One region of the Martinezella sp. CNPSo 3959 genome, then DNA from elsewhere that is predicted to be linked to it. Evidence: riboswitches for the same ligand, from Rfam matches in the RefSeq annotation. Region 1 holds a riboswitch; each other region holds the start of a gene.
What was found. A riboswitch is a leader RNA that binds a small molecule or an ion and turns the genes downstream of it on or off. The one in region 1 is predicted to bind thiamine pyrophosphate.
Positions count from the first base shown of each region.

Region 2: it holds a riboswitch for thiamine pyrophosphate, as region 1 does, so the genes downstream of both, thiC (phosphomethylpyrimidine synthase ThiC) here and thiB (thiamine ABC transporter substrate binding subunit) in region 1, are expected to answer to the same signal.
Region 3: it holds a riboswitch for thiamine pyrophosphate, as region 1 does, so the genes downstream of both, thiM (hydroxyethylthiazole kinase) here and thiB (thiamine ABC transporter substrate binding subunit) in region 1, are expected to answer to the same signal.

Region 1 covers NZ_JBXSOV010000006.1:196,885-201,094, forward strand. Annotated here, with positions in the region: gene AC13RE_RS15995 (MarR family winged helix-turn-helix transcriptional regulator) at 1-342, opposite strand, end outside; gene AC13RE_RS16000 (MDR family MFS transporter) at 507-2,042, shown strand; TPP riboswitch at 2,113-2,229, shown strand; gene thiB (thiamine ABC transporter substrate binding subunit) at 2,390-3,418, shown strand; gene thiP (thiamine/thiamine pyrophosphate ABC transporter permease ThiP) at 3,426-4,210, shown strand, end outside.
Region 2 covers NZ_JBXSOV010000007.1:204,460-208,669, forward strand. Annotated here, with positions in the region: gene AC13RE_RS17355 (porin) at 21-1,112, opposite strand; TPP riboswitch at 1,721-1,852, shown strand; gene thiC (phosphomethylpyrimidine synthase ThiC) at 1,945-3,771, shown strand; gene thiO (glycine oxidase ThiO) at 3,773-4,210, shown strand, end outside.
Region 3 covers NZ_JBXSOV010000014.1:73,123-77,332, forward strand. Annotated here, with positions in the region: gene thiD (bifunctional hydroxymethylpyrimidine kinase/phosphomethylpyrimidine kinase) at 1-341, opposite strand, end outside; gene thiE (thiamine phosphate synthase) at 338-976, opposite strand; gene thiM (hydroxyethylthiazole kinase) at 973-1,776, opposite strand; TPP riboswitch at 1,827-1,923, opposite strand; gene AC13RE_RS23715 (DUF1127 domain-containing protein) at 2,158-2,304, shown strand; gene yghU (glutathione-dependent disulfide-bond oxidoreductase) at 2,867-3,742, shown strand; gene AC13RE_RS23725 (hypothetical protein) at 3,955-4,210, shown strand, end outside.

The sequences.
Region 1 (4,210 bases):
GACGATACGCCGCGCATCCGCCTGCGATGCCTTACGGCGCAACACACCGCGCGCCACCATGTCGGCAGTGATGCGGCTCGCGCGCGATGGATCGATGCGCAAGAGCTCGGCAATCGTGCCGACGGTCACTTCGCCCGTATCTTCCGCCCGCCGCACGACATCGAGCACATCGAGATGCGAAAGCTCAAGCCCCGGGGCCACGTGTTGAATGGCGAGCCTGCCGATCATGCGACGGCCCGTCAGCAAGCGCATGCGCATCATCGCCTGACCGATGCGTAGAAACTTCTCGTCTTCGGCCAGCGTCGGAACTTCGATATCTTTTGTATTCGGCGCAGATGTCATCCCTAAAGCATAGCAGAGGTCGCGAGGAAACAAAACATGCAAATGGCATTCACCTGCCATTGACAATTATATGCTAATAGCACATATATTCACTCATGAAGACCGGGCGTCCCGCGCATTCGTTCGATAGCGCAGCGTTCCGGCCCAGTTCGGGTTCTTGCTCCATGGACATGCAGACAAGCTTCACACCGCTCGTGGCGGATCACAAACGGCGGCTTATTCTTTTCCTCTTTCTGATGACTGCCATGTTCATGGCAACGCTCGACAACCAGATCGTCTCAACGGCACTGCCGACGATCGTCGGCGAGTTCGGGCATCTGGATCGCTTCGGCTGGATCGGCTCGGCCTATCTTCTCTCGCTTTCCGCCGTCATGCCCGTCTACGGCAAGCTCGGTGATCTCTTCGGCCGCAAATATGTGATGATGACGGCGATCGCGATCTTCACGGTCGGCTCTGCCGTCTGCGGCCTGGCCGTCTCGATGGATACGCTGATCGCCGCCCGCGTCCTTCAAGGCTTCGGCGGTGGCGGCATCATGGTCTCGATCTTTGCTGTCAACGCCGATCTCTTCGAGCCGCGCGAGCGCGCACGCTACCAGAGCTATTCAAGCCTCGTGCTGATGGCGTCGGGCGCCATCGGCCCCGTTCTCGGCGGCACGATGAGCGATCTTTTCGGCTGGCGTTCGATCTTCCTCGTCAACGTGCCGATCGGCTTCATCGTGCTTGCCGGCCTCGCCTTCATGCTGCCCTACCGCAAGCCTGCCCGCCGTCCGAAGATCGATTATGCCGGCGCCATCGTCCTTGCCCTGACGACGACAAGCATTGTGCTTGCTGCCGACGGAAGCGAACTCTTCGGGTCGCTGCTATCGCCGCAATGCCTCGGTATTATTGCCTTCGGGGTAATCTGCGCCATCGCCTGGGTCTTCATCGAGCGCCGCGCACCCGAGCCGATTGTGCCGATGACGCTGTTCCGCAATCCGACATTCGGCCTTCTGCTGATCCTCTCGATCACCAGCGGTGCCGTCGCTATCGGCATGGTCAATTACTTCGCGCTCTTCCTGCAGACGACGACAGGCCTTTCGCCCTCCATGGCCGGGCTGCTGTTCATTCTCCTGACCGGCGGCATCGTCTGCGGCTCGCTCTCCGCCGGCCGGCTGATCGCGGCCAAAGGCCGTTACAAGCCGTTTGCCGTCGCCAGCGCCACCTGCAGCACCATCGCATTCGCTTCGCTCGCCTTCGTCCATGCCGGCACGCCCATCGTCCTCATTGGCGGCCTGATGCTGCTGCACGGCATCGGCATCGGCCTTGCCCAGCAGGTGCCCGTTATCGGCGTACAGAATGCAGCGGCAGCGCGCGACGTCGGCGCTGCGACCGGCGCCGTCACGCTGTCGCGCATGGGCGGCGCCTCCATCGCCATCTCCATTTACGGCGCCATCATCGCCGCCAAACTCGGCAATGTTGGTGTCTCCATATCCGGCGTACCGAACATCGAGGAGCTGACGCCGAAGATGATGGCCGCCTTGCCCGAGATAACCCGCGAGGCCGTCGCCAACGCCTATGCGAGCGCCTTCAGTCCGTTGTTCATGACGGCAGCCGGCATTTGCATGCTTGGTCTCCTGACCTCGCTGACGCTGAAGAATGTGCAGCTCCCGAGTGCCGCGAAGAAATTCGAAAGCCCGGCGGTCGCGGAGGCTGCCGAGTAAATCCTTCATGCTGCAATCGGCAAGGGAATCATTTCCCTTGTCATCCCTCCGTCACAGGGCTAAATCTGCCGACGCTCTAACGGGGTGCCTTATGTCCTTCAGGACATTTGGCTGAGAGGCTTTCACCGGCCAACCCGCGGAACCTGATCCGGCTAACACCGGCGGAGGGATTAGACGCGTGACGAAATCATAGCGCCCTTTCCCCTTCAGACGAAACCCAGAGCATGATGCCGAAAAACGGAAACGGTTTTCGGACGACATCATGCCCTAATTATTTGATTTTAGAGCAGATTCAGATTTTAGGTCGGTAGACCTGGAATCATCCGGCTCTAGGAGGAGGCGCGACCATGCATAACCGTTCGCTATTGTCATTCTTCGCCGGCCTGGCCCTTGCCGCCGGAACGACCTTTTTTGCCGCGCAGCCTGCCGCTGCAGCCGACAAGACCCTGACCATCTACACCTATGAGAGCTTCACCGCCGACTGGGGTCCTGGCGCCAAGGTCAAGGCCGCCTTCGAAAAGACCTGCGGCTGCACGGTCAATTACGTCGCCGTCACCGATGGCGTTGCACTTCTCTCCCGGCTCAAGCTGGAAGGAACGGGCACCAAGGCCGATGTCGTTCTCGGCCTCGACACCAATCTCATCGACGAAGCCAAGGATACCGGCCTCTTCGACGCAAGCGGCGTCGACACCTCGGCCCTCAAGGTTCCCGGCGGTTTCAAGGACGACGTCTTCGTGCCCTACGACTACGGCCATTTCGCCGTGATCTATGACAGCCAGACGGTCAAGAACCCGCCCAAGAGCATGAAGGATCTCGTCGAGGGCGATCCCGCGCAGAAGATCGTCATCGAGGATCCGCGCACCTCGACGCCGGGTCTCGGCCTGCTGCTCTGGGTCAAGTCGATCTATGGCGACAAATCCGCAGATGCCTGGGCGAAGCTCAAAGGCCGCATCCTGACGGTCACCCCCGGCTGGTCGGAAGCCTATGATCTCTTCACCAAGGGCGAAGCGCCGATGGTGCTCTCCTACACGACGTCGCCGGCCTATCACATGATCGAGGACAAGACCGATCGCTATCGGGCCGCCGCCTTCTCGGAAGGGCATTATATCCAGATCGAGGTCGCCGGCCTCATCAAGTCCTCGCCGAACAAGGAACTTGCCCGCGATTTCCTGAAATTCATGATCTCCACCGGCTTCCAGGACATCATTCCGACAAGCAACTGGATGATGCCGGCCGCCGACACTTCCGAGCCGCTGCCGGATGCCTTCAGCAAGCTCGTGGTGCCGTCGAAGACCTTCCTGATGAGCCCTGCCGACGTCGACAAGAACCGCAAGGCCTGGATCGACGAATGGCTGACCGCCACCAGCGGCAACTGATGCCTTGATCATACTCACGGCACCCGAGCGAAGACGCGCTATTTCCGGCGGGGCGTTCAGCCTCGGCAGCATTGCGCTCTTCGTCGGGATCGCCGTTCTTGTTCTCCTCTCCGCCGGCATCGAATCCGGCGGCGACACCTCGCTCACAGACCCATATCTGCTGCGCATCCTGCGCTTCACACTGCTGCAGGCGGTGCTTTCGACACTGCTCTCCATTGTGCTCGCCATTCCGGTCGCCCGCGCATTGGCGCGCCAGCCGCGCTTTCCCGGCCGGCTGTGGCTGATCCGGCTGATGGCCGTGCCGATGGGCCTGCCAGTGCTGATCGGTGCACTCGGCCTGCTCGGCATATGGGGCCGGCAGGGCCTCATCAATCAGGCGCTATCAGCACTCGGCCTGTCGCAGCCCGTCAGCATCTATGGCCTGGCCGGTATCCTGCTTGCGCATGTCTTCTTCAACATGCCGCTCGCCTGCCGGCTTATGCTGGCCGGACTGGAGCGTGTGCCAGCGGAATATTGGCTCGTGGCCGGCGGACTCGGCATGCGGCCCATCTCGGTCTTCCGCTTCATCGAATGGCCTATCCTGCGCGGCCTCATTCCCGGCATCGCCGGCCTGATCTTCATGCTCTGCGCCACCAGCTTCACGCTTGTCCTGATCCTCGGCGGCGGTCCGGCCGCAACGACGCTGGAAGTGGCGATCTACCAGGCGCTCCGCTTCGATTTCGATCCCGGCCGCGCCGTAATGCTGTCGCTGCTGCAGATCGTCGTCACCCTCCTTGTGCTTGGCGCCATGAC
Region 2 (4,210 bases), on a different contig from region 1:
TTGAGCCGGGTAATTCAATATTAGAAGCTACGCTCGAAGCGCAGGATACCAGCCCACTGATCCTGGTTCACAGAATCGAAGTTGGTGTAGGAGACTTCCGGCTCGATGAGCAGGTTCTTGACCGGGTTCCACTTGACGTTGGTGGTTGCGGCAAAGATCTTCGAGTCGGTGTAGGCGAGCTGCAGGTTCCACTTCAGCTTTTCGTTGATCGGAACGCCAACGCCGCCCCAAACAGCCCAGTCACCCCAGCCGCACTTCGATGCATCGTTAACCGGGCAAGCCGAACGATCGAGGTTGGTGCCGGCATACTTGTTCAGCTTGTCGCCGTCAGTGTTCCAGCCGCCCATCAAGAAGGCCGAGAAGGTACCGAAGTCAGCATCGACACGAGCCTTGATGGCGCCTTCTTCGACGATCGAGTCATAACCGCCAACGACCTTGAAGCCCCATGCGCCGGACTTGAAGCCAGCACCGGCAACGACGTCGGGAGCGTAGTGGTTGCCCTTGTCGTCAGACCACCAGCTGGAGCCATAGGAAGCGCCAGAACCGCTGGAGTTCGAGTCTTCGACCGAGATCACAGCCGTGAAGCCGTTGCCGGCGTCGTAGTTGTAGGTCAACTGGTTGAGTTCGTACGGACCGTCATAGATCACGTCGTCGTTGATGACGTCGCCGGCATAACCGATGTAGGAGTTGTACTGCGAGTCAGCCTTACCGACGAGGAAACCGCCAAGGCTGATGTTTGCGAACAGCAGCTTCGTGGAGGTGGAGTTGCCGTCATTCCAATCCCAACGGATGACCGTGTTGGTCTTCAGCGGGCCGTATTCGGTGTCGGTTGCCGTGTCGACGCTCAGCTCCGCACGGGTGTGCCACAGCGTACCGTTATGGCTGTTCGGGTTGTAGGCATCGTACCACTCGCCTTCGGTACGGACGCGGCCGCCGATCTTGAGGCAGGTTTCGGTGCCTGGAATGAAGAAGTAGCCAGCGCCGTAGGCGTCGCAGATGCGAACGTATTCCAGCGGCTCGGGCTCAGCAGCGACGATCGCGTCAGCCGCATGGGCGCCAGAAACTGCTGCCAGCGCAGCAGCGGAGCCGAGAAGAAGGCTCTTGATGTTCATTTTAAACTCCTGGTTGCAATATGCATTCCAATTTACCGCGAGTACAAAGCTGGAACACCACCCTGAGGATTACGTCGGTTTGAACGCAACCGGGCAGTCCGGCAGATACGCACCTGATGTCGGCTTGAGTCCCCTCTAACCTCCATAATTCACCCCGCGGCAAAGGTTTTGAAATGCCTCTACCGATCCGGCCGATTGCTCGTCCGTAAGACAGTTTATGTCCTATATTTGGTTTACAAACAGCCCGTATGTTTGTCAATTCTGTGAAACCTGCCCCGGCATTAGACTTGATTGCTGTTGCTTAAATGCAACGGGCGGCTGGCTGCGCCTTTTACTGCCGGAATAGTCGGCGTCGCCAAGGTTTAAGAATTCGCACCAAATCGAGACAGGCTTCCCCAATGAGGCTCGCGATCCAGAGTTTTCATCCGCACCATCTATGCGGGAACGGGCATGAATCAAGAGCAGCGTCATCGAAGATGATGATGCGCCTATCGGAGGCTCGCCCCAATAGAATCCACGCCGCCCCCGCGCCACATTGGTCAATCGATTGAGAAAACGCGACCGTCGTTGCGGGGTTGACAGAGAACAAGGGTAAGGCATAGCCTTTTCGTATTCACCAGGGGGGTCCCGGCAAGGGGCTGAGATACTGCTGGACAATGAGGCTTTGCCTCCTGTGGCGCAGTGACCCGTTGAACCTGATCCAGTTCATACTGGCGTAGGGACGGTGCGAGCGCTTGAAGGCTTCGGATTCCCGCGTGGATTCCATGCCGGCGTCTTTCCATCATTCCGGCTGATTGACTGGGTCTCCAACTGCAACTTGGAGCCTCAAACCATGAATATTGCCGCAAAGAACCTCACTCCGACCGTAACCACTGGACCGCTGCCGGCATCCACGAAAATCTATGTTCCCGGAGAGATCCACCCGGACATCCGCGTGCCGATGCGCGAAATCAGCGTCCATCCGACCTCGGGCGAGCCGCCTGTCATTGTTTATGATTCTTCCGGCCCCTATACGATCGAGGGCGCCGATATCCGCATCGAGGAAGGCCTGTCTCAGCTGCGCCGCGACTGGGTTCTCGGCCGCGGCGATGTCGAGGCTTATGAAGGCCGGCATGTGCGCCCTGAAGACAATGGTTTCGTCACCGGCGAACGGCTGACGCCCGAGTTTCCGGCCAAGCGGCAGCCCCTGCGGGCAAAAGACGGCAAGGCGGTCACCCAACTCGCCTATGCACGCGCCGGCATCATCACCCCGGAAATGGAATTCATCGCCATCCGCGAAAATCTCGGCCGCAAGGCGAAGGCAGAAGCCCTGATTCGCGATGGCGAAAGCTTCGGCGCCCATATTCCGGATCATGTGACCCCCGAATTCGTCCGCCAGGAAGTTGCGAGCGGCCGGGCGATCATTCCGGCCAACATCAATCACCCCGAAAGCGAGCCGATGATCATCGGCCGGAATTTCCTGGTGAAGATCAACGCCAATATCGGCAATTCCGCCGTCACCTCCTCCATGGCGGAGGAAGTCGAGAAGATGGTCTGGGCCGCGCGCTGGGGCGCCGATACCGTCATGGACCTTTCGACCGGCCGTAACATCCACAACATCCGCGAATGGATCATCCGCAATTCGCCGCTGCCGATCGGCACTGTGCCGCTCTATCAGGCGCTGGAAAAGGTCGGCGGCATTGCCGAGGAACTGACCTGGGAAATCTATCGCGATACCCTGATCGAGCAGGCCGAACAGGGCGTCGATTACTTCACCATCCATGCCGGTGTGCGGCTGCATTACATCCCGCTTACCGTCAATCGCGTCACCGGCATCGTCTCGCGCGGCGGCTCGATCATGGCCAAGTGGTGTCTGCATCACCATCGCGAGAGCTTCCTTTACGAGCATTTCGAGGAAATCTGCGATATCTGCCGTGCCTATGACGTGTCTTTCTCGCTCGGCGACGGCCTGCGCCCCGGCTCGATAGCTGACGCCAACGACGCCGCGCAATTTGCAGAACTGGAGACGCTGGGCGAGTTGACGAAGATCGCCTGGGCAAAAGACTGCCAGGTGATGATCGAAGGCCCCGGCCATGTGCCGATGCACAAGATCAAGGAAAACATGAACAAGCAGCTTTCCGTCTGCGGCGAGGCGCCCTTTTACACGCTCGGGCCGCTGACGACGGATATCGCGCCCGGCTATGACCACATCACATCGGGCATCGGCGCTGCCATGATCGGCTGGTTCGGGACGGCGATGCTCTGCTACGTCACGCCGAAGGAGCACCTTGGTCTGCCTGATCGCAACGACGTCAAGACAGGCGTCATCACCTACAAGATCGCAGCGCATGCGGCGGATCTCGCCAAAGGTCATCCGGCCGCGCAGGTTCGTGACGATGCTCTGTCGCGCGCCCGGTTCGAATTCCGCTGGGAAGATCAGTTCAACCTTTCGCTCGACCCGGACACGGCTCGCAGCTTCCACGACGAAACCCTGCCGAAGGAAGCTCATAAGGTGGCCCATTTCTGCTCGATGTGCGGCCCGAAATTCTGCTCGATGCGGATTTCGCACGACATCCGCGCCGAAGCGCAGAAGGAAGGGCTGGAAGCCATGGCAGCCAAGTATCGAGAGGGCGGAGACCTTTATATGCCGGTCGAAACCCCTGCACAGCCGGCCGAGTGACATGCGCATCCTCGTTAAAGGGGCCGGCGTTGCCGGCCTCACGGTCGCTCACGAGCTGATCCGGCGCGGAGCGGAGGTCACGATCTCAGATCCAGGCCGGAATTTTCATTGCGCCGCCTCCTGGCTTGCCGGCGGCATGCTGGCGCCATGGTGCGAGCGGGAAAGCGCCGATGAGGCTGTGCTGACGCTCGGCCGTGATTCCGCCGATCGATGGGAAGCGATTCTGCCTGGCAAGATCATCCGCAATGGAACGCTCGTCGTTGCGCCGAACCGCGATCAAAACGAACTGAGGCGATTCGCCAGCCGCACGACGGACTATCGCTGGGTAGACGAAGACGACATCGCCACCCTTGAACCTTCGCTTGCCGGCCGATTTCGCCAGGGCTTGTTCTTTCCGCAGGAAGCACATCTCAATCCCCGCGAGGTCCTGCAATCGTTG
Region 3 (4,210 bases), on a different contig from region 1:
GCGGCACCACCCTTGGCGATCATGACCGGGTCGAGAACGACGGGTATATCGCGATGTCGCGCCAGAATATCCGCAACGGCATTGGCGATGGCGGCATTGGCGATCATGCCGATCTTGACAGCATCCACACGGATGTCGGCAAAGATCGCATTGATCTGGTCTGCCACGAAATGAGGGGGCACGGGATGGACGCCGGAGACGCCCTGCGTGTTCTGCGCCGTCAAAGCAGTCAGAGCCGCCATTCCATAAACGCCGCGGGCCGAGAAAGCCTTCAGGTCGGCCTGGATGCCAGCGCCGCCGGAGGGATCGGAGCCAGCGATGGATAAGACATTGCGGATCATTGGCGAGCCTCCTTGATGGCTTTCGCGATGATGGTTGTCGCGGCTTGCGGGTCCGGTTGGCCGCATATGGCCGAGACGACCGCAAGACCATCGGCGCCGGCTAAGTAAACGCTCGCGGCATGCTCTGCCTTCACGCCGCCGATCGCGACTGATGGAACGGGGCAAAGCCTGACGATGCGGGCAAGCCCGTCGAAGCCGATCGGCTGCTTGTGGTCGGGCTTGGTGGGCGTGGCAAAGATCGGGCCGATCCCGGCATAGTCGACAATCCGGGCATCGATGGCGGAGGCGAGGGCCTCCGTCTCCACCGAGAGGCCGAGGATCATGTCCGGGCCGATCACGCGGCGAGCGTCGGCGGCATTCATATCTTCCTGGCCGATGTGAAGGCCATCGGCGCCGATGGCGATGGCGGCCTCGACATTGTCGTTAACGATCAGCCGGACATTCGTTCCGTGCAGGATTTGCTTGAGGGCGCGGCCGGTCTCGATCATGGCGGCGGTCGAAGCCTCCTTGTCGCGAAGCTGGATGATGGTAGCGCCACCGGCCACCGCCGCCCGCGTCGTCTCCACCATGCCGAGATCACGGCATAGCAGCGGATCGAGGACGAGATAGAGCGATAGATCGAAGTCTTGTTTCATGCTGCCGATATCCTTGCGTCGCGATCCAGCGTTTCCGGGGTGAGGGCGGCAAGGGCATCGAGGAAGCGCCAGGAGAAAGAGCCTGGGCCATCTGCAATTGCTCCCGCCTGTTCACCGGCAACGGCAAAGACGGCAAGCGCCGCTATGGTCGCATCGAAAGGATCATCTGGAGCTGCCGCCGCAAACGCACCGACAAGGCAAGTAAGGGAGCAGCCGAGTGCCGTCACCTGCGGCATGAGCGGCGATCCTCCGGCAATGCGCCGCGCTTTCCCTCCATCCGTCACGAAATCCGTAACGCCGGTGACTGCCACTACGCAGCCGTGCCTTTCGGCGAGCAGTCGGGCGGAATCTTCGGCTTGTTCGACGGCATCCCTGCTATCGACGCCCTGGCCGCGGCTCGTGCCGCCGGCAAGCGCGATGATTTCGGATGCGTTGCCGCGAATGATTGCCGGCTTTAGTTCCAGCAAGCGCGCGATGGCATCGCGACGGAATGCGGTCGCATAATGGGCGACGGGATCGAGGACCCAGGGCTTGCCGGCATTGCTTGCCGACCTCGCAGCCGTCAGCATGCCCGCAAGCCAGCCGGACGAGAGTGTACCGATATTGACCGTCAGTGCGCCGGAGATAGCGGCAAACTCGCCGGCTTCCTCTTCGGCATGTACCATTGCCGGCGATGCCCCGGCGGCAAGCATCACATTGGCCGCGATATTCATGGCGACGAAATTGGTGATGCATTGCACCAGGAGAGGGCTTTCCCGCATGGTGCGAAGTAGATTGCCCGGTGTGATTTGGTCTTGCATATCGCCCCTTTCAGGCGGCGAGACGCGTAGGGACGACGTGCTTCAGCTTCGCGAGGTCCCGAGCGACTCCCTCCGCCAGCATGATCTGGTTCAGGTTCGAAGGGTGCTTCTCAGCCCGCCGGATGGCGGACGCCCCTGTCTCTCATCTCTCTTCTTTTCGCAGACAAAGGAGGCGCTGTCATCAGCAAATCGCAAAGGCAGGCGTGATCGACAGGATGACGACCGCCTGCTTTTCGGGCGACATATGCAGTATGTGCATAGGTGCAGTGATTCCTTAGCTCTGCAAAAAGCCGAGGGTTTCGACTATATATTTCTCATCGAAGCGACGGGAGCGCCAAGCACGGCAGCTCAGCTTCGAAAGCCCAAGGAAAGGGGATCATCATGAACGTAGCACGCTCTTTCAATAACTGGCGCAAGTATCGTCAGACGGTCGCCGAACTGGGCCGTATGTCCACGCGCGAACTGCACGACCTGGGTATCGATCGCGGCGAAATCCGCAACGTTGCCCGCGCAGCGATCGCTCGCTAACGGCCGCACCGGCTCCTTATAAAGCATGCATTATGCCAGCGCCTGTTCCTCCGAGCAGGCGCTTTTGCTTTATGGGTATCCCGCTCATTCTTCGCCGCGCTGGCTGAAGATTGCGATTGACTCAGCTGCCCGGTTTTCGCATGGCGCATAACTGCCTTGCAAAGAAATGCCTATGAACTGAGCAAAAGACTGGTATGTTCGTCTTCATCGAAGCGATGCATCTCCTCCCGCATCCCTTCGCTTGGCAGACGTCCTTATCCTCCTCCCAGGGACGGCTGCAGGAATAGCGGAACTCCTCCTCCCATCCGCTGTTCGGTTCTTGTAAAAAGCCTGCCGCTCCTCCTCCCGCGGCAGGCTTTTTCGTTTCATGAACCTCCAGACATTTGCCAATGGCCTAACGCGGTCGAAGAGTCGCGCCCTAACCCAGGCGGCAAGAGCGCTTCCGCGTTAAAGAGTGCGCATTCTCCTCTCGCAAAAATGAAGAGCGGCCCCTATGTGCGATCTATGTAGCGCGCTACATCGAAGATCGCCCAAATTCGATTCCCGAAAAAGGAGGATGCCCATGACCGGCCCTGCCGAATATACCCCGCCGAAAATCTGGACCTGGAACAAGGCCAATGGCGGCCAGTTCGCCAATATCAATCGCCCGATTGCCGGCCCGACTCACGAGAAGGAACTGCCGGTAGGACGCCATCCCCTTCAGCTCTATTCGCTTGGAACGCCAAACGGCGTGAAGGTCACCATCATGCTGGAAGAGCTGCTGGCGCTCGGTCATAGCGGCGCGGAATATGATGCCTGGCTGATCAAGATCGGTGAGGGCGACCAGTTCGGCAGCGGTTTCGTTGACGTCAATCCGAATTCGAAGATCCCGGCTTTGCTCGACCGCAGTGGCCCGAAGCCGGTTCGCGTTTTCGAATCGGCCTCGATTTTGATGTATCTCGCCGAAAAATTTGGCGCCTTCCTGCCGACCGAGCAGCCGGCGCGTGCCGAATGCATCTCCTGGCTGTTCTGGCAGATGGGCAGCGCTCCCTATCTCGGCGGCGGTTTCGGTCACTTCTACGCCTATGCGCCGACGAAGATCGAATATGCGATCGATCGCTTTGCCATGGAGGTGAAGCGCCAGCTCGACGTGCTAGACCGCCGTCTGGCTGAAAGCGAATATATCGCCGGCAGCGACTATACGATTGCCGATATCGCCATCTGGCCGTGGTACGGCGGTTTGGCCAAGGGGTGGCAGTACGGTGCGACCGAGTTCCTGCAGGTGCAGGACTACAAGAACGTGCAGCGCTGGGCCGAGCAAATCTACTCGCGTCCTGCCGTCAAGCGCGGCCGCATGGTCAACCGCATGTCGGGCGATCCATCCGAGCAGCTGCGCGAGCGCCACGATGCCAGCGACTTCGAGACGAAGACGCAGGATAAGCTGGAAGCTGCCGGCTGACCCGACAATTCGCCTTGCAGAAATGAGCTCGCGACCCTCCGGATCGCGAGCTTTTTTATTGCGCTTACTGCTGGCGCTGCCGGCCTGGCAAGTCAGCCTCGCTCCATCTTGTGAAGCGTAATGTTCGACTGCCGAGGCTCCCCCCGCTCGGCGTAGACCGCAGCGCGATTCTGCAAAGCGTGTCGACATTGGCGAAAGAGGAATGCTTCTCCATGCAGCAAGTTGCTGACGATTGTGCCCTGGATAAAAATGCGACTACGGGTGCGTTGTCGAGGCAACAGAGCGAGGCGAGGGATGCGCTGCTGAAACACTTGGTGTCGGGTGGCGATGAACGTCTGGATTGCGATCCGCTCACCGGGCTCAACATGTATGGCTATGGTCCGGCGCCCCGGCCCGAAGATCTTGCTTTCGGTTCGTCGACGGCATCGACCATATCCGCTGCCGCCTTTGCCGCGGTCGAATCCTTTT